4 regions of the Mesorhizobium sp. M0676 genome follow, and region 2 is predicted to be linked to each of the others. Evidence: riboswitches for the same ligand, from Rfam matches in the RefSeq annotation. Region 2 holds a riboswitch; each other region holds the start of a gene.
What was found. A riboswitch is a leader RNA that binds a small molecule or an ion and turns the genes downstream of it on or off. The one in region 2 is predicted to bind cobalamin.
Positions count from the first base shown of each region.

Region 1 (4,484 bases), on a different contig from region 2:
GCGCCAGCCCGAAGGCAGCCGTGGTCTTGCCCTTGCCGGGTCCGGTGTTGACGATCAGCAGCCCCTTCTCGACCGTCTTTTCCGCGACCTCGGCGTCCTGCACCGCCTTGCGCTTGGCCATCTTGGCGCGATGGCGCTCTTCGTCTTTTGTGTCGATATCGGTCATCTCATTTCACCTTGAGCGGCAGCCCCGCCACCATCAGAAGCACCATATCAGCTACGACCGCGATCTGCTGGTTGAGCCGGCCGGCGGCATCGCGGAACCGGCGTGCCAGCGCATTGTCGGGCACAATGCCTTGTCCGACTTCGTTGGAGACCACGAACCACGGTCCGCGCGGCCGCGAAAGCACATCGGCCAGCCGCCGGCACTCCCCCTCCAGATCATGATCGGCCAGCATATGATTGGTCAGCCACAGCGTCAGGCAGTCGACAAGCACCGGCTGGTTGTCCGGCAATGCCTCGATCGCACCTGCAAGATCAAGCGGGGCATCGATGGTCGCCCATCCCTCGCCGCGGCGCGAGCGGTGCTGCGCGATGCGCTCGCGCATTTCGCCGTCATAGGCTTGCGCGGTGGCGATATAAGCCCATGGCGGCGGCAACGCCGTCGCCAAACTTTCGGCATGCACGCTCTTGCCGGAGCGCGCACCGCCGATGATGAAGGTCAAACTGCGATCAGGCAAAGGTGTCGCGCAGGCTGGTCGCGGTGCCGGTGAAGCGCGCGCGCACTATGCCGACAACCGCGCCGAGCACCACCCAGAACACCAGATTGGTCAGCGTCACCGCCACCACGAACTGATGATGCAGGCCCTCCGGGATCGGCGTTACAAAACTGTCAGGCTGCGGCGCGCCGACAATATGCGGGGCGACGATCAGGACGACGGCGAGCACGGTCAGGGGCGCCGACGTGCGGAAGGTGATAAGGGCAAGACCGATCGCCGTTGCCATCACCGTTGCCCACCACCAGATCTGGCGCTGCATGAGATCGGCCGCCGGCATTGCCGGCAGTTCCGGCGGCAGGCCGAGTCCCGGCGCCAGCGTGAAAACGGCAAAGCCGGCCAGACCCCAGAACACGCCCTGGCGCCAGCTGCCGATGCCACCGGCGAACTCGGAAACCGCCACCAGGACCACCGCGAAGCCGATGCCGGTGACGATATTGGCGACGACACTGAAGGCGAAGCGCTCGAAGCCGTCGGCCGGCGCCCAGCCTTCGTCCTCCGCCGGCGCGGCTGCTTCAGCCGGTGTTGCGCTGCTCACCGCATTTTCCGCCGGCGCGGCGGTGCTCATGGCATTGGTGTCCGTAGCGTTGGCGGCGGGCACCGCGGCATGCTGATGCTCGTGGCCGCCACCAGCCTTTTCGTAGACCTCCGCCTTGAGGATCAGCGGCACGGTGGCGTAGGCCTGCATGCAGGCGAGAGCGACACCGGCCACGAGCCCTGCGATCGCCGCGATGAACACGACGTTGCGAAACAGGTTCATGATGTCAGATCCTCGTCAGTGGCAGGGAAACGCCATCGAATGGCGATAGTCGTGCGCCGCATTGTGGACCGCATCGATGTGCGAGAAACCGACAACGCCGACGACGAAAATCCCCAGAAACGCGCTAAGCACGAGCTGCATGAAGCGCGACTGCGAGGAGACGGAAGCGCCGAGGGAGACGGAAGCGGAATTCATATCTTGTCCTTTCGCCCTCCACCCGAGGGCATCGAAGTCAGTTCCCTGTCGCCGGCAGGTCTCCTGGCTCGCGGATCAGCGCCCTTCCCCACCTTCCCGAAGAAAAAATCCCCAGTGGCTTGGAGAGGACTACCGCACACAGTTGCGGGGGCAGCCACGGCATTGGGCAACAAGTCAGCCCTCACCGCATTCCCTCTTGGTCCCTAACGGAACCGACGACATGCATGACTATAGGCTGAAACGGCCGCATCCGGCAAACCAAATTCCGCCGGCCAACAGCGCGAATGCGCCATGCGGCGTTACGGGTTCAACGCGGTGATCCGTTCGGCAACCAGCCGCTGCAGCCGCCACAGATGGCGATCATGAATGCCGCGCTCTTCAAGGTTTTTCACCGTGTTGTAGAGATAGTCGGCGCCCGACCCCCAGTGCCCGCAGGACGTGGCCAGCCTTTCGACGACCTTGCCCTCGTCGAGCGGGCCGGAATAGGTCAGGCCGTTGCGGTTGATGACGAAGGCCAATGCCCTGAGCGGTCCGGCCTCGCTTGCAAGCTTCAGCATGCGCGGCCGGTAGCTTGTCGGCTTCAGCGTGATTTCGCGCCGGAAAAGCCGGCCCAACTGCCCGCGCCGGTTACTGTCGGTCAGCCGGAAGGCGACGCCCTTGCATTGTCCGCCACGGTCCAGCGCCATCATCAAGCCGGGGCTGTCCTTGGTGCCGCGCCAGCGCGTCATGTTCATGCAAAAGGACCGATGCCAGCCGCGCGCCAAGGCAACGCGGTCCTCGACATAATCTATTTCCGGTTTCCAGATCAGCGATCCATAGCCGAACAGCCATAGCGGTTCGCTGTCCGGGAGTTCGACCTGCAATTCATCCAGCAGCGCGTCATAGTCGGCTTCATCGAGATGCATCGCGTCCGGATCCGGCCCGGGGTCCCTGATCTCGCGCCAGCAGCGCGCGACCAGCTCCGGCGTAAGCGACATCTGTCGTGCGGCCACTTTCCGAATCCCCCCAATTTCCGAATGTCCCATGTCCACGACATGATTATGCGCCGCGCCTGCAACCGGCAATGCGGCACTCTGATTGACAAACGATTTGCCGGGGTGTCGGCTGACGCTTCATAGGAAGCCAGCCATGCATCCCAGCCCGAGCGAGCGCGACCCCTATAACGGCCTGAGCCGGGCCGAACCGACGCTACCGTCGTCGGCCTATTGGGATAGCGAGGCTTACCAGCGCGATCTCGACGCCATCTGGCACAAAAGCTGGCTGCTCGTCTGCCGCGAGGCCGACCTCGCCCAGCCGCTGGCGTTCAGGACATTCCGCGTCGGCACGCAGGAAATCGTCATTCTGCGGGACGAGACCGGCGAGTTGCGCGCCTTCCACAACACCTGCCGGCATCGCGGCTCGCAGCTTTGCCAGGAAAGCGAGGGCCGGCTGAAAGCGCGGCTCATCACTTGCCCTTACCATGCCTGGTCCTACTCGCTGCGCGGCGATCTCGTGCGCGTTCCCTCGAAATCGCTGCCAGATGGTTTCGACAAGGCAGATCATCCGCTCTACCGGGTGGCGCTGTCGGTGTGGCGCGGCTTTGTCTTTGTGAACCTTCAGCAGGCTGCGGCCGGCTCCGCCGGGACCTCCTTCGATCCCGCATCCGGCGACCTCGCCAACTGGCCGCTGGAACCGCTGGTATCAGGGCATGTCCTGCGCAAGGTGATGAACTGCAACTGGAAGATCTTCTGGGAGAACTTCAACGAGTGCCTGCATTGCCCGGGCGTCCACAAGGACCTGTCTCGGCTGGTGCCGATATACGGCCGCGGCCTGATGAGCCGGCACGACGACCCCGACTGGGTCCGCCATGCCGACAATGACGCGCCGGAGTTTTCGGGTGGCCTGCGCGCCGGCGCCGAGACCTGGTCGCGCGACGGACATGCCCATGGCCCGGTCTTACCGGGCCTGACGCCAGCCGAGCGTGCGGCCGGACAGACCTATGCCACCAGCCTGCCCTCGATGTTCATCGTCGGCCATGTCGATTATGTCAGGACGGTGCGACTGATGCCGCTCGGTCCCGAACAGACCGAACTCACCGCCGAATGGCTGTTCGCGCCCGAGGCGCTCGCCGAGACCGACATCGACAATGTCGTCGCCTTCGGTACCCAGGTGCTGGAGGAGGATGCCGCGATCTGCGAGGTCAACAGAAAGGCCTGCGCTCGATGCGTCACGCGGCCGGCGTGCTGATGCCGGAGGAGTATGATCTGCATCGCTTCCACAAGTGGGTGCGCGAGCGGCATGCGGCCTCCTGATCAAAGCGACTTCGGCAGATAGCGCCAGGTGATAAAGCCGCAAACCGCGGCCAGAATGCCCAGCGTCACGAACACCGAGCCGAGGCCGAAAAACGCCAGCACCACCGAATAGACCAGCGGCGGCGTCAGCTCGGAAAAGTCGAGATAGGTGCGGTAGACCGCGGCCATCTGCGCCCGCTCATAGGACCGCACCGAGCGCATGAAGGCGGTCGAGCCCAGTGCATCGAGCGCGATGGTGAAGAAGGCGCCGCAGAGCAGGAAAAAGCCCGTAAGCAGCGGCGCGGTAGTGCCGACCGCGCCCGCCGCAAGCAGCGTCGCCGACATCGCGAAATAGGCGAAGGTCATGGTGCGCCGGCCGCCGAAGCGTTTTCCAGCCTTGCCCCAGAAGATCGCCATGAACAACAGCGCATTGCCGGCCGAAACCAGCAGGCCGCCGGCAAGCTCGCCCTCGCCGGTAATCACCATGAACAGCGGCCCATAGACGAAGAACGTCGTCCAGAAGCAGGAGCGGCCGAAGGCGAT
Region 1 is NZ_JAMYPU010000019.1:117,006-121,489, reverse strand. It holds gene cobO (cob(I)yrinic acid a,c-diamide adenosyltransferase) at 1-166, opposite strand, end outside; gene cobU (bifunctional adenosylcobinamide kinase/adenosylcobinamide-phosphate guanylyltransferase) at 168-680, opposite strand; gene NKI35_RS21215 (CbtA family protein) at 673-1,476, opposite strand; gene NKI35_RS21210 (CbtB domain-containing protein) at 1,492-1,671, opposite strand; cobalamin riboswitch at 1,708-1,903, opposite strand; gene NKI35_RS21205 (gamma-glutamylcyclotransferase) at 1,971-2,663, opposite strand; gene NKI35_RS21200 (aromatic ring-hydroxylating oxygenase subunit alpha) at 2,800-3,897, shown strand; gene NKI35_RS21195 (MFS transporter) at 3,963-4,484, opposite strand, start outside.
Region 1: it holds a riboswitch for cobalamin, as region 2 does, so the genes downstream of both, NKI35_RS21210 (CbtB domain-containing protein) here and NKI35_RS05280 (aromatic ring-hydroxylating oxygenase subunit alpha) in region 2, are expected to answer to the same signal.

Region 2 (4,484 bases):
TCCTCGACCTCATGGATCGGGTCGACAATGATGAGATCGGCAAGGTCGTCGTGGACATCGACCTTGAGCGGCTCATTGCTGGCAGCAAGCGCAGACGACAGCTCGCCCGAAAGCGGTTGTGCCGGTGTTTCGGCTGGCGCAAGCAACCCGAAATCGAGCAGTCGGGCAACGAAGCTTTCGAGGTCGGCCAGGCTTATTTTTGCGGCGGCCGCGGCAGCTCCGACCAGCGCTTCAGTGGCGACGCCGGACGACAAAGCCTGCCAGACCCGGCTGCCGGAATCGGAAAAGCCGAAATACTTACCGTTCGAAAGATCGAGAACGACGGCTTCGCCATCGAATGATTCGAAAACGATGTCCTTGCTTGCGACCGCGTAGACCCGCTGTTGCATCGCTCTGTCCCCCGTTCCATGCGCCCATGAAGGGATGCGCCGGTTTCACGGTCTGCCAGCCCTTCCTAAGTGCGTCTAAATCACTCGGCCTATGCTTGGCAAGACAAAGACCCGCGAACACCGCCTGCGTCGGCGACCGTTGCGGCGAAGTCGACCGGCTCAAGCCTCGATTTCGAGCGCCGACAATGGTTTCGAGCAGCAGGCAAGGATAAAACCGTCATCGATCTCGTGGTCGAGGATGCCGCCATTGTGGCTCATCTCGACTTCGCCGGAGACCTTCTTCACCTTGCAGGTGCCGCACAGGCCGAACTCGCAGGCGGCGGGAATCCGCACGCCCGAGCTGCGCGCTGTCTGCAGCACGGTCTGGCCGGCGACGCAGCCGGCGTCGACCTCCGAAAGCGAGAAGCGGATCGGCGTCACGGCTTCGACAGGTGCAGCGATGCCGTCCTCGACCGGGGAGGCAAACGGCGCCGGAATTTCCTCCACCACAGGCGCGGCAAAGCTCTCCTGATGGTATTTCGTCATGTCGAAGCCGGCGGCATCCAGCATGCCGCGCACGGCGCGCATGAACGGATCGGGACCGCAGCAGAAGATTTCGCGCTCGCGGAAATCCGGAGCCAGCAAGGGCAGCCGGATCGCATCGATGCGGCCCATATGGCCGTACCAGCCTTCGCGGCTGGAACGTTCCTCGATCATGAAGCCGAGCGACAGGCCGGGCATATGGCCGCCGAGCAGTTCGAGTTCCTTGCGGAAGATGATCTCTTCGGCACGCCGCGCGCAGTTGACGAAACCGACATCGGTCCATGGCGCGCAGTCGTTCAGCCAGCGCAGCATCGACATCATCGGCGTCACGCCGGAGCCAGCCGAGATGAACAGGTATTTGGCCGCCGGGTGGCTGTGCAACGAGAAGTCGCCGGCCGGTCCGTAGGCCTTGACGTGCGAGCCGGGTGCCAGATGGTCGAACATCCAGCGCGTGCCGATGCTGCCGGCCTGCGCCTTGACCGTCACCGCGATCGAAAACGGCCGCGACGGCGACGACGACAGCGTATAGGTGCGCATCAGCGGCCCGTCCGGTGTCGGCAGTTCCAGCGTCAGGAACTGGCCCGGCTTGTAGCGGAACCAGGTCTGGTTGTCGGAGCGGAAGGTGAAGGTCTTGACGTCAGGCGCCTCGTCGCTGACGCCGATCACTTCCAGCACCTGCAGCCTATCGTTCCACGGCGCCATCTGGTCGAGATGGCGATAGAGCCCAAGATCCGTCATCGCATTCATCCTCTGGTCCCTCTTCGCCTGCTCCAGCTCACGCGACGCTGCGCAGCGCCGGCCGGCCGCCTTCGGCAAGGCGCGGGCCGATGAAGGCCGCGTACCATTCGACGAACTGGATCACGCCGCCCTCATGCAGCTCCGAATAGGGGCCGGGCTCATAGGCCGGGGACAGGATGCCGAAGGCGTTCTCCTCGACGATGCGGCGGTCCTGGTCGTTGGTCTCGGTCCAGACATGGGTCAGTTCTTCAAGGTTGTAGTCGACGCCCTCGACCGCATCCTTGTGCACCAGCCACTTGGTCGTCACCGCGGTTTCGGTGGCGCTGATCGGCAGCACCCGGAAGGTGACCGCATGGTCGATCAGGATGTGGTTCCAGGTCGTCGGATAGTGATAGTGCATTAAGGTGCCGATGCGGTCGGCGGCAACAGTGTCGGACAGGTTCTTCGTCACCGCGCGCTTTCCCGACATCGTGTAGCTGACGGCATCGCGCAGCAGCGGCGCGCGGGTGGCGCGGTATTGCCCGGCCGGATCGATGCGGAACTTGCTCGGCAGGCCCGCCGCCTCGCATTTCGCCCAGTGCGCCAGCATCTCCGGATCGCTGTCGGCGCCCTGCACGCCGGTCACCGTCGGCGCTTCGGGGAATGTCTTGCAGAGCTCCGGATGATTGCCGGCGCAGTGATAGCATTCGCGGTTGTTTTCCCAGACCAGCTTCCAGTTGCCCTTCTCGATGATGGTGCTCTCGAAGGCGACCTTGGCTTCATTCAGCCGGTGCGGCTTGAGGTAGGGCTCTATCATGGCGCGCATCGGCGCAAAGTCGGCAGGTTCTTTTGCCAGGCAGATGAAGATGTAGCCGCCGACGCTCTCGCAGGCGACGGGCTTCAGGCCGAACTGGCTCTTGTCGAAGCCTTCGGCCATCTGGCGGGCAAACAGCAGCCGGCCGTCAAGCTCGTAGGTCCACTGGTGATAGGGGCAGACAAGCTTTGCCGCCATGCCCTTCTCAGTGTTGCAGACACGGCTGCCGCGATGGCGGCAGGAATTGTGAAAGGCGTTGATGTTGCCCTTCTGGTCGCGGACCAGCACCACCGGATAATCGCCGATCTGCACGGTGATATAGCTGCCGGGCTTCGGCAGTTCGCAATCATGGCCGATGAACAGCCAGTCGCGATACCAGATGAGCTCCATGTCGAGCTTGAAATAGTCCGGGTCGGTGTAGAAGGGCTGTTCCAGCGAAAAGCCTTGCTTGCGGCCGTTCAGGAGCCTCAGCATGTCGTTGCGCGTATCCATAGTTCTGTCCTCGTGGTTAAGGACTGAACTTGGTGGTGATGGAGGAAGGATCGGACGCAGGCCGGCGCGGCGCCGGACATGCACTATCCACCTCTTGACCGCCCACCGCGATCAGTCGAGTCTAGGCATCTCGGGCTGGTTTCCGGGCTCTGGAGTTGTCCTTGCGGACCATCGCGACACCTTCCCAGGCTGCTGCCCAGTGGTCTCCCGTTGCGACTTCAACTCCACCACCGTTGCGGGGGCAGCGCCGGATTCTGACCGGCTTCCCAATTCTCCGCTGCGTCGTCACGAAGCGGCACCTGAGATGCGATCATCTAATCACGGCAGCGATCGCGACGTCGGAATGAAAGCGACATCATATCCATGCGGCGCGACACGCGCGGCATACGCCCCGCCGACCACCGAAGGGCTGAGATCCTGTCTTGCGGCGCTATCATCGCCGTTTCGAATCGCTGCGGATCCAGTTCCGATCGGGGGCAAAAAGGGCTCAACGGTATCGAGAAGTTACTATTAGCAATCTCTAATCGAACCGAACGGTTCGTTTCTGTTGACAATGCGTGCAGGACGGTGTGAACGACGGTCCGGAAACCGACACCGGAGCGAACCACTCGGTTCGACATAAGCAACTGAAAACAATACAGTAAACAGCCATGAAGGAACTTCCTGGCACAATTTCAAGGTGCAGGACCGTGGTCCACACGGAACAACTTCGTGATTGGAAACCAGCCTATGGCTTTCCCACATCGGGGCTGTCCGAACGACGCGAATTCCTCCCAAGACACGCCGCTAAACGGACAGTCAAACTGGAGTACTAAAAATGAAAAAGATCATCCTCACTGCCGCAGCCGTTTTGGCGATCACCGGCAGCGCCTTCGCCGGTAGCGACAATTACGGTTCCAATGGTGCGAACCAGCCAGCCGTCTCGGTGGACAGCTCGTATACGGCTTCCATTCAGAAGCCGGCGCACGCTGACAAGCAGCCTGTCGTTCAGGGCGCCGACCGCGACCTCTACGGCAATCGCTGATCCCGACCAAAAGAAGGGCAGCTATCCCGCCCTTCTTGGGATCTCAAAAAATTCAGGAGTGTTTGAAATGAAAAAGATCATCCTTGCTGCCGCCGCCGTTTTGGCCATCTCCGGCAGCGCTTTCGCCGGCAGCGACAACTACGGTTCGAACGGCGCCAACCAGCCTGCGATTACGTCGACCGATAGTGGCCATACGGCTTCGGTTGAGAAGTCGGCTCCAGCCGAGCAGGCGCCTGCCCACGGTGCCGACCGTAACCTTTTCGGCCGCTAAAAGCCGGTTTCCAGCACGTGGCGGGCTTATCCGCTGCAGCTGGCGGCATCAGAAAAATTCAGGAGACTAAAATGAAGAAGATCGTTCTTGCCACCGCAGCCGTTCTGGCTGTTTCGAGCGCTGCCTTTGCCGGCAGCGACAATTATGGCTCCAATGGCGCCAACCAGCCGGCCGCTGCCGTCGACACCACCCGCACTTCGTCGACCGGCACCAACTCGGCGGTCTACAAGCTGCTGAACTCGTCGAACGACCAAC
Region 2 is NZ_JAMYPU010000003.1:285,554-290,037, forward strand. It holds gene NKI35_RS05270 (PqqD family protein) at 1-389, opposite strand, end outside; gene NKI35_RS05275 (FAD-binding oxidoreductase) at 549-1,649, opposite strand; gene NKI35_RS05280 (aromatic ring-hydroxylating oxygenase subunit alpha) at 1,687-2,934, opposite strand; cobalamin riboswitch at 3,051-3,252, opposite strand; gene NKI35_RS05285 (DUF680 domain-containing protein) at 3,752-3,958, shown strand; gene NKI35_RS05290 (DUF680 domain-containing protein) at 4,026-4,229, shown strand; gene NKI35_RS05295 (DUF680 domain-containing protein) at 4,301-4,484, shown strand, end outside.

Region 3 (4,484 bases), on a different contig from region 2:
TGCGCGATTATTTCCGCTTGTCGCCGGCCGACATGAAGGGCCGGTTGGAGGAACTGGTCGAGATGGGCGAGTTGCTGCCGGTAAACGTCGAAGGTTGGGACAAGCCGGCTTACCTCTATAGGGACGCCCGCCTGCCGCGAAAGATCGAGGCCCGCGCCTTGCTGGCCCCCTTCGATCCGGTGGTCTTCGAGCGCGCGCGCACCGAGCGTCTCTTCGATTTCCGCTACCGCATCGAGATCTACACCCCGGCCGACAAGCGGCAATATGGCTATTACGTGCTGCCTTTCTTGCTCGGCGACAAGATCGTCGCCCGCGTCGACCTCAAGGCCGACCGGCCTGCGAGTGTCTTACGCGTCCACGCCGCCTATGCCGAAGCAGGCGCACCGCCTGAGACCACCGCACAGCTTTTCGAGGAACTAAAGGAGATGCAGGGCTGGCTTGGCCTTGAGCGCATCGAAGTGACGCCGGCCGGCAATCTGGGGCCGGCATTGGCTAGCGAGAGAGATGGCCAACCCTTGCAGCGTCTGTCATAGACGCCTCAATAAGCCTCGTAGGTTGTGCAATGGCATCGGACAAAGTGCTCGACATGATCCATGGCGCCCTCATTGCGCATGGAATAGATGCAGTCCGCAGAGATAGGGACGTCATGCTCCAATCGAAGCAGCTTCGGTTTGAGGCTGAGGTGTTCGAGACGAGTTCTGACCGGCTGGTCCTGGAAATCTACATTTTTTCTCCGCTGCTTGATGTTCAGCCGGTCATTGAATCCTTTGCTGGCTTCGGCGACACGCGCGAACAGGAACTGAACCAGGCGTTTGAAAAGTTTCTCCGTGGTGTTTTCCATGTGGCCATTGAGGGACTGGCCGATCACGTCTGCGAGAACATGCAGGCCGAAATAGAGCTTTGGCAGCGAAGCAGCGCCAGTTGGAAGATCTGGCGAAAAGATGCCCGCTGGAAAATCTATAGCGGCCCGGTCATTTCCCAGGCCACAACCGAGCTATGCTCGCTGACACCAGGCTATCCAGCATTCTATGCCAAGCTGGAAAAGCTGTTCACAGCTTCGGTACCCCCCGGAAGCCATTTTGTCCGGACCTTTCTGGCAGGCTTGAAGGGCACGCTGATTAGTGCCGAAGTCCTTCTGGACAACGCGGTTTGGCATGAGGGACAGAATCTGGCTGTCGGTCATGACTGGGACTATAGCGATGGCTATCAAGCTATCCGACAGGTCATCCTGGCACTGCCGGAAGCCGGGACATGACAGCCCCTGCCGACATCGCCATGTCGTAGCCGTGCGTTGACACCGCTGCCTGCAAAAGCCTAAATCCGCTCCAGACGGTCCCCTGCCCGCAACGGCAAGGGCCAAGAGGGAATGCGGTGCGGGACGAAAAAATCCCAAATCCGCGGCTGTCCCCGCAACTGTAAGCGAAGAGCCAAGGCCGAAAGCCACTGGGTAACACCGGGAAGGCGGCTAACCAAGGCGATGACCCGCGAGCCAGGAGACCTGCCGTCTGAGACAAAGTATCCGATCGCCTGGCGGGTTTCCGGGCAAGGAGCCCGGTTTTTGGACCAGAACAGCAGTTATTCGGCTGGCACAGCGGATGTTTCGTCCGCCGACGGCGACGCTTTGACCGGCGTCACGGTTGTCGTCTGCGCTTCATGCCGCGACGAGACCGGTTCCGACGCCCATCCTCGCGCCGGCGAATGGCTGGCCGACGACACACGCCGCGCCGCGGCCGATGACAATATCCGTGTCCGCACCGTCGAATGCCTCGGCAATTGCAGGCGCCGTCTCAGCGCCGCCATCCTGCGCGACGGCTGTTGGAGCTATGTCTTCGGCGATCTGGCCCCAACCAGCGGCGCCGACCTCGTCACCGGCGCAAAGCTCTTCGCGACTTCGACCGACGGCCTCATCCCGTGGCGCGGCCGGCCCGATAGCCTCAAGCGCGGCCTCGTTGCCCGCATCCCACCCCTCGACATGCTGAAGGACTGACCATGAACGCTCCAAATCCGGCCGGCAATCTCTCCCGTGTTCCCTGCACCGTCGTCACCGGCTTCCTCGGCGCCGGCAAGACGACGCTGGTCCGCCATCTCCTGGAAAACGCCGGTGGCAAGCGCATTGCCATCATCGTCAACGAGTTCGGTGACATCGGCATCGACGGGGAAATCCTGAAAGGCTGCGGCATCGACACCTGCCCCGAGGAAAACATCCTCGAACTGGCCAATGGCTGCATCTGCTGCACGGTCGCCGACGATTTCGTGCCCGCCCTCGACAAGATCCTCGCGCTGACACCTAAGGTTGACCACATCCTGATCGAGACCTCGGGCCTGGCTCTGCCCAAGCCGCTGGTCCAGGCGTTCCAGTGGCCAAGCGTGAAGAGCCGGGTGACCGTCGATGGCGTCATTGCCGTGGTAGACGGCCCGGCGCTGGCCGAGGGCCGCGTTGCCAACGATATGGACGCCCTGCAGGCACAGCGCGCTCAGGACGAGACGCTCGACCACGACGATCCGGTCGAAGAAGTCTTCGAGGACCAGATCGCCTGCGCCGATTTGATCATCCTGTCGAAGAGCGATCTAATGGACGCCCCCGGTTCGGCCCGCGCCAACGCCATCATCAATGAACATTCCGCCCGCGCCGTGAAGATCGTGCCGACCGCACATGGCAAGGTCGATCCCTCGGTGCTGCTCGGCCTCGGCCTCGCCGTCGAGGACGACATCGAGAACCGCAAATCGCACCATGACGGCGCCTTCGACCACGAGCATGACGATTTCGACACCTTCATCGTCGACATCCCCTCCATCACCAATCCGGACGAACTGGCCAGGCGCGTCGCCACGGTTGCCGAGGAAGAGAATGTGCTGCGTGTGAAAGGCTTCGTCGATGTCGGCGGCAAGCCGATGCGGCTTTTGCTGCAGGCCGTCGGCCCGCGCGTCAACCATTATTATGACCGCGCCTGGACGGCCGAGGACGATCGCCGCTCGCGTCTCGTTGTCATCGGCCTGAAGGGGCTGAACCGCCCGGCGATCGAGCGTATACTCGCCGGCTGATCTCAGGAGCAATTCCAGGAAAAGTGTGAAACGGTTTTCCCACAGGAATTGCGTAAAAACAAGGAGATAGAGCGGTTCGCCGTTCCGTGAAACGGTGAAACGCACTAAGCCGCGATGCACATACTCGCCACGACCTCCGCCTCGCTCGACGATCTCGCCGAGCCAGTTGATCTCCGGCAGACGCCGGCGGATATCGTGGCGCTGTCCTTCACCGACAGCGACCTCGCCGGCCTCGCGGCGGCCTGGACGGCCGATGCCGTCCGCCTGCCGTCGATGCGGCTGGCGGCGCTGCGCGACCTGCGCCATCCCATGTCCGTGGACCTCTGGATCGACAGCGTCGCCCGCCACGCCAAGGTGATTTTGGTGCGCATCCTCGGCGGCTACGACTGGTGGCGCTATGGCTGCGACCAGCTTGCCGCGACTGCCCGTGCGAACGGCATCAAGCTGGCGCTGCTGCCGGGCGAGAGCCACGACGAGGATCTCAGGCTGATCGAAGCCTCGACGCTGCCGCGCGAGGAGCTGGACGGCCTGCTGGGCTATTTCCGCGAGGGCGGGCCGGAGAATATGGCAGCGCTGATGCAAAGATTGGCGGGGCTGGCGGGACGGGATGCGGGGGCGGCTGACCCGGTTAGCGTGCCGAAAGCTGGCTACTACGAGCCAGGCCGCGGCGTCGTAGGCAAGTTGAATTTTGCCGATGTCGGCGTTCCTTCACACCCCCCTCTGTCCTGCCGGACATCTCCCCCGCAAGGGGGGAGATCAGCCGTTACCAAAGGCGGCTCCTCTCCTGCTCCTTTGGAGATCTCCGCAAGGTCTGCGATTGGCGAAAACATTTATGAGAGCACAATCTGCCCCCTTGCGGGGGAGATGTCCGGCAGGACAGAGGGGGGTGGGCGGGAACTCGGCGCAGACAACATCAACCTTCCCATCATCCCCATCCTATTCTACCGCTCGATGCTGCTGGCCGCCGATGTCGCGCCAATCGATGCCCTCTTTGATGCACTCCGCCAGCGCGGCATGAGACCGATCCCGATCTTCGTCTCCAGCCTCAAAGACCCGACCTCCCTGGCCTTCGTCGGAACCGCGCTGGCCACGCTCAAGCCCACCGCCATCATCACCGCAACCGCCTTCGCTTCCGGCGCCGAACCGGGCGTCGAAACGCTCTTCGACCGCGCCGGCGTGCCTGTCTTCCAGGTCATCGTCGCCACCACCCGCCGCTACGTCTGGGACAACAACCAGCGCGGCCTGGCGCCCGCCGACCTCGCCATGCATGTCGTGCTGCCCGAACTCGACGGCCGTATCCTCGCCGGCGCAATTTCCTTCAAGGGCGAGAGCGAGACCGACCCCGCGCTCGGCCACCGCGCCTTTGCAAACCGGCCGGAACCGGATCGCGTGGCGCAAGTGGCGGACAGGCTAGCGGCGTTCACACGGTTGCAGCAGACGCC
Region 3 is NZ_JAMYPU010000019.1:71,547-76,030, reverse strand. It holds gene NKI35_RS20990 (winged helix-turn-helix domain-containing protein) at 1-533, shown strand, start outside; gene NKI35_RS20985 (DUF6348 family protein) at 563-1,255, shown strand; cobalamin riboswitch at 1,314-1,520, shown strand; gene NKI35_RS20980 (DUF1636 family protein) at 1,559-1,987, shown strand; gene cobW (cobalamin biosynthesis protein CobW) at 1,990-3,042, shown strand; gene cobN (cobaltochelatase subunit CobN) at 3,157-4,484, shown strand, end outside.
Region 3: it holds a riboswitch for cobalamin, as region 2 does, so the genes downstream of both, NKI35_RS20980 (DUF1636 family protein) here and NKI35_RS05280 (aromatic ring-hydroxylating oxygenase subunit alpha) in region 2, are expected to answer to the same signal.

Region 4 (4,484 bases), on a different contig from region 2:
TTTGAGAAACGACGCGTGTCCGATTTGTTCGAGGCGCGGGGCCTGTATGTCCCCAAGGAACCGATATTATAGCGTAGTGCCACATTTATATTTCTGCGGGATTAAGACACGTGCCGTAGGGAAATTGCACATTTGCGCCGAGTGGCTCATTTCCAAGAGTGTGATCGGTTTGGCATATTCCCGGCCGACATCCGCCAGCCGGCAACTCCCCACACGGTGAGGAAGAGAAGCCTCACGCCTGCACTTTCTGCCGGAGCGCGCGTGCTGCAGCGACCATGTTAATGAGGGCAGGGCGGACCTCCTCCCATTTGCGTGTTTTGAGGCCACAGTCCGGGTTTATCCACAGTTGGCCGTCGGACAGTCGCTCGCGGGCAAGCATGACTAAGTCCGAAATCTCGCCGACTTCCGGGACGCGTGGTGAGTGAATATCATAGACGCCAGGACCGATTTCGTTCGGATATTTGGAGCTCGTGAAGGCGTCCAACAGTTCCATCTTCGAGCGCGACGTCTCAATCGAAATGACATCCGCATCCATTCCAGCGATCGCGTGAATGATCTCGTTGAACTCCGAATAGCACATGTGGGTATGAATTTGAGTCGCGTCCTTTACACCCGTTGAAGCGATCCGGAAACATTCGACAGCCCAGTCGAGATAGACTTTCCAGTCAGATTGGCGCAGTGGCAATCCTTCGCGAAACGCGGCCTCATCGATCTGGACCATCCTTGCGCCGGATCTTTCGAGATCCGTCACTTCGTCGCGGATGGCGAGCGCGATCTGGCGGCAGGCTTCGGAGCGGGGTACGTCGTCGCGAACAAAAGACCAGTTGAGAATGGTGACTGGGCCTGTGAGCATTCCCTTCACGGGCTTTTCCGTAAGCGACTGGGCGAATTGCCACCAGCGCACTGTCATCGGATTGCGCCTCGATACGTCGCCGAAAATGATGGGGGGACGCACGTAGCGCGACCCATAGCTTTGTACCCAGGCATGCTGGGTGAGCGCGAAGCCGGACAACTGCTCGCCGAAATGCTGTACCATGTCGTTTCGCTCGAACTCACCATGCACCAGCACGTCCAGCCCGATCTCTTCCTGCCAGCGAATTGCAGCCTCGATCTCCTTCTTCAGGAACGTCTCATAGTCGACATAGCTCAGCTGGCCCTTCGCATGAGCGGCCCGCGCCTTGCGTACCTGCGGCGTCTGCGGGAAGGACCCGATGGTCGTCGTCGGGAACGGCGGCAGCCCGAGTGAGCCGGCCTGGACTCTGGAGCGCTCGCCAAAAGCGCTCTCTCGTCGCTTCGCGCTGTCCTCAATGCTAGCGATCCGCCCCTGAACAAGCGGGTCATGGATCCTCGTGGATGTCACGCGCGTGGCGGCAGCCTCGGCAGACGCTTTCAACGCGCCTGCCACCGCATCCCTGCCTTGGGACAGGGCCCGGGCCAGCAAGACCAGCTCGTCGGTCTTCTGGGCCGCGAAGGCGAGCCACGACCTGATGTCCGCGTCGAGTTCCGTCTCCATGCGCAGATCAATCGGCACATGCAGCATCGAGCAAGAAGGCGCGATCTCGACGCGGTCCAAGGGCCAGCCGGCGACGATCGGTTTGATGCGGTCGAGAATGGCGGGCAGGTTCGCACGCCAGACGTTGCGGCCATCGATCAAGCCAACCGAGAGCACCAGATCCTTCGGAGCGAGCCGAGCCACCGTTTCCAGCTGCTCGGGAGCGCGCACGAGATCAATATGCAGGCCGGCCAGGGGCAGAGAAATCGCGGTTTCGAGATTGTCTCCCAGCGACCCGAAATACGTAGCCAGCATGATCTTCAGCTCGGGCGCGGCTTTCGACAGCTGGCCATAGGCGAATTCGAACGCAGCTCGTTCGTTCGGGTTCAGATCGAGGACAAGCGCTGGCTCATCGATCTGCACCCAGTCGGCTCCCGACAGCTTCAGCCTCTCCAGAAGCTGCTCGTAAACCGGCAGCAGCCGCGGTAGGAGCGCGATGGGACCGAACCCCTCGGCAGGCGATTTCGCCAGCTTGAGGAAGGTGATGGGTCCAAGGATGACTGGGCGTGTGTGAATGCCGAGAGCTTTAGCCTCGAGGAAGTAATCGACCGGCTTCGATGACGAGAGGGCGAACGTCTGATCATCATCGAGTTCCGGCACAATGTAGTGGTAGTTGGTGTCAAACCACTTGGTCATTTCCATCGCGGTTACACCAGGTCCATGAGCCTCCACCTGGTAACCAGCGTGTCCACAATCCTCCGTCTGACCCTGGTTGCCGCGCGCCATTGCGAAGTAGATGTCAAGTGGGACCTCGCCGCTATTCCAGCCGTAACGGGATGGAACGGCCCCGACCATGGCTGCGGTGTCGAGCACATGGTCGTAAAGCGAGAAGTCGTTCGACGGGATTTTCGACACGCCGCGATCGCGCTGCTCTTCCCAGCTAGCGGCACGGAGCGCCTTCGACGTCGTGAGAAGGTCGCCAGCGGACGATGTTCCGGACCAGTAGCTTTCAAGCGCGAATTTCAGTTCTCGCCGACGACCGAAGCGCGGCACGCCGAGCGTTGCTACAGGAATTTGCTGAGAGACAGTCATGTCATACCCCGATGATTGGGGCGTCGGTGACAAGGAAGGCGCTAGCAGGCCGGCATCAACGCCGGGTTGCAGCGGCCACCGAGACACCCCGCCCGTGGACGTAATTCGCGTGGCAGGTCTCCTGGCTCGCGGGGTCATAGCCTCTACCCGTCTTCCTGAGGGTATTCGCCTCAGTGACGTGACTGGGGTTGGCTCGCCGCTAACAGTTGCGGGGGCAGCGCCGGCATCGCACCGGCTTCCCTCTTAGCTCCGCTGCGGCAGCGCCGCACGCGAGAACCACGACACGCAGACAATCACAGCAGTTCGCTCTTTTGTCAATGACGCATAACGAAATGTTTATGTCGCTATGTGATCGCGCTTTTACGCCTTTGTCTAGCATTGTGAAATATTCAGTCTGCTGCCCGCATTCGGCATCGTGGGACGTGATCGCAAGTCAAGTCCGACGGACGCCGCGAGTTCTCCGTTACCTCAGGAACCTTACTGGCCTTCCCCAAGCTGAGCTTCTGGAAAATGCTGGTGACGATCTGGATGACGGTGAATGCCGTCATGGCAAGCACGCCTTGCACCGCTCCTCCAGCGAGCTTCACGGCAGCAGCATGGGTCAGTTCTCCGAAGCGAGTGGCTGTCGCTATCAGCGAGCTTTGACACAGTTCCGCCACTGCGGTCATCGCGTCAGTAGGGCGGCTGGTTAGTTGCCGGCGCATCTACAGCAACCCAGCCCCTTCCGCCTCGCGGCGCAAATTCTGCCTTGGCCTTGGGCCGATCTGCTGGATCACCAGGCCGGCCGCCAGCGAGCCAAGGTCGCCGCAGGTCTTGAGGTTGCGGCCCTGCGTGTAGCCATGCAGGAAACCGGCGGCGTAGAGGTCGCCGGCGCCGGTGGTGTCGACCAACTCCTTGATGGCGGTCGCCTCGATGACCACGGTCTCGTCGCCGCGCACGATCACCGAGCCTTTTGCGGAACGGGTGACGGCGGCAATCTTGCAGTCCTTGCGGATCTGAGCCAGCGCCTCGTCGAAGGATTTTGTCTGGTAGAGCGACTTGATCTCGTGGCTGTTGGCAAAGACGATGTCGACAGTGCCCGAGCGCATCAGCTCGAGGAACTCGTCCCGGTAGCGGTCGACGCAGAACGAATCCGACAACGTCATCGACACTTCGCGTCCGGCCTCGTGTGCGAGCTTCGCCGTCTGCCGGATCGCCTCCTTGGCGCGCGGCGGATCCCACAAATAGCCCTCGAAATAGGTAACCTTGGCGCCGGATGCCTTGTCGGCCTCGACATCCTCAGGGCCAAGCTCGACGCAGGCGCCGAGATAGGTGTTCATCGAGCGCTCGCCGTCGGGCGTGACGAAGATCATAGAGCGCGCCGTCGGCGGCTCGCCCTTGAGCGGCCTGGTGTCGAAGGCGACACCCTGTGCATGGATATCGTGCGCATAGATTTCGCCCAGCGCATCGTTGGAGACCTTGCCGAAGAAGGCGGCGCGTCCGCCGAAGCTGGCTACGCCGGCCGCCGTGTTGCCGGCACTGCCGCCGGAGGCCTCGATCGCCGGGCCCATGCGGCTGTAGAGCAGTTCGGCGCGGCGCGTGTCGATCAGGTTCATCGCGCCCTTGATGATGCCGTTGATCTCGAGGAATGCCTCGTCGCACTGGGCGATGATGTCGACAATGGCATTGCCGATGCAAAGCACGTCATAATCCGGCATCAATGTCTCCGCCAAAAAACCCGAGCCGGCTTCTCGCCACGCCTGCCAGGCGCGGGTCTGCCCGGTGGAAATGGGCTTTCCGCTTGCCAATCCGTTCGCCGGCGGCTCTCACGGGGCGGCGAGTCCTGCCTCGCGACGCAATTCGTCCGCCCTGTCTGTCTTCTCCCAGGTGAAATCAGGCTCTTCACGGCCGAAATGGCCAT
Region 4 is NZ_JAMYPU010000039.1:8,046-12,529, forward strand. It holds gene metE (5-methyltetrahydropteroyltriglutamate--homocysteine S-methyltransferase) at 233-2,584, opposite strand; cobalamin riboswitch at 2,679-2,880, opposite strand; gene NKI35_RS28255 (adenosine kinase) at 3,289-4,281, opposite strand; gene metK (methionine adenosyltransferase) at 4,390-4,484, opposite strand, start outside.
Region 4: it holds a riboswitch for cobalamin, as region 2 does, so the genes downstream of both, metE (5-methyltetrahydropteroyltriglutamate--homocysteine S-methyltransferase) here and NKI35_RS05280 (aromatic ring-hydroxylating oxygenase subunit alpha) in region 2, are expected to answer to the same signal.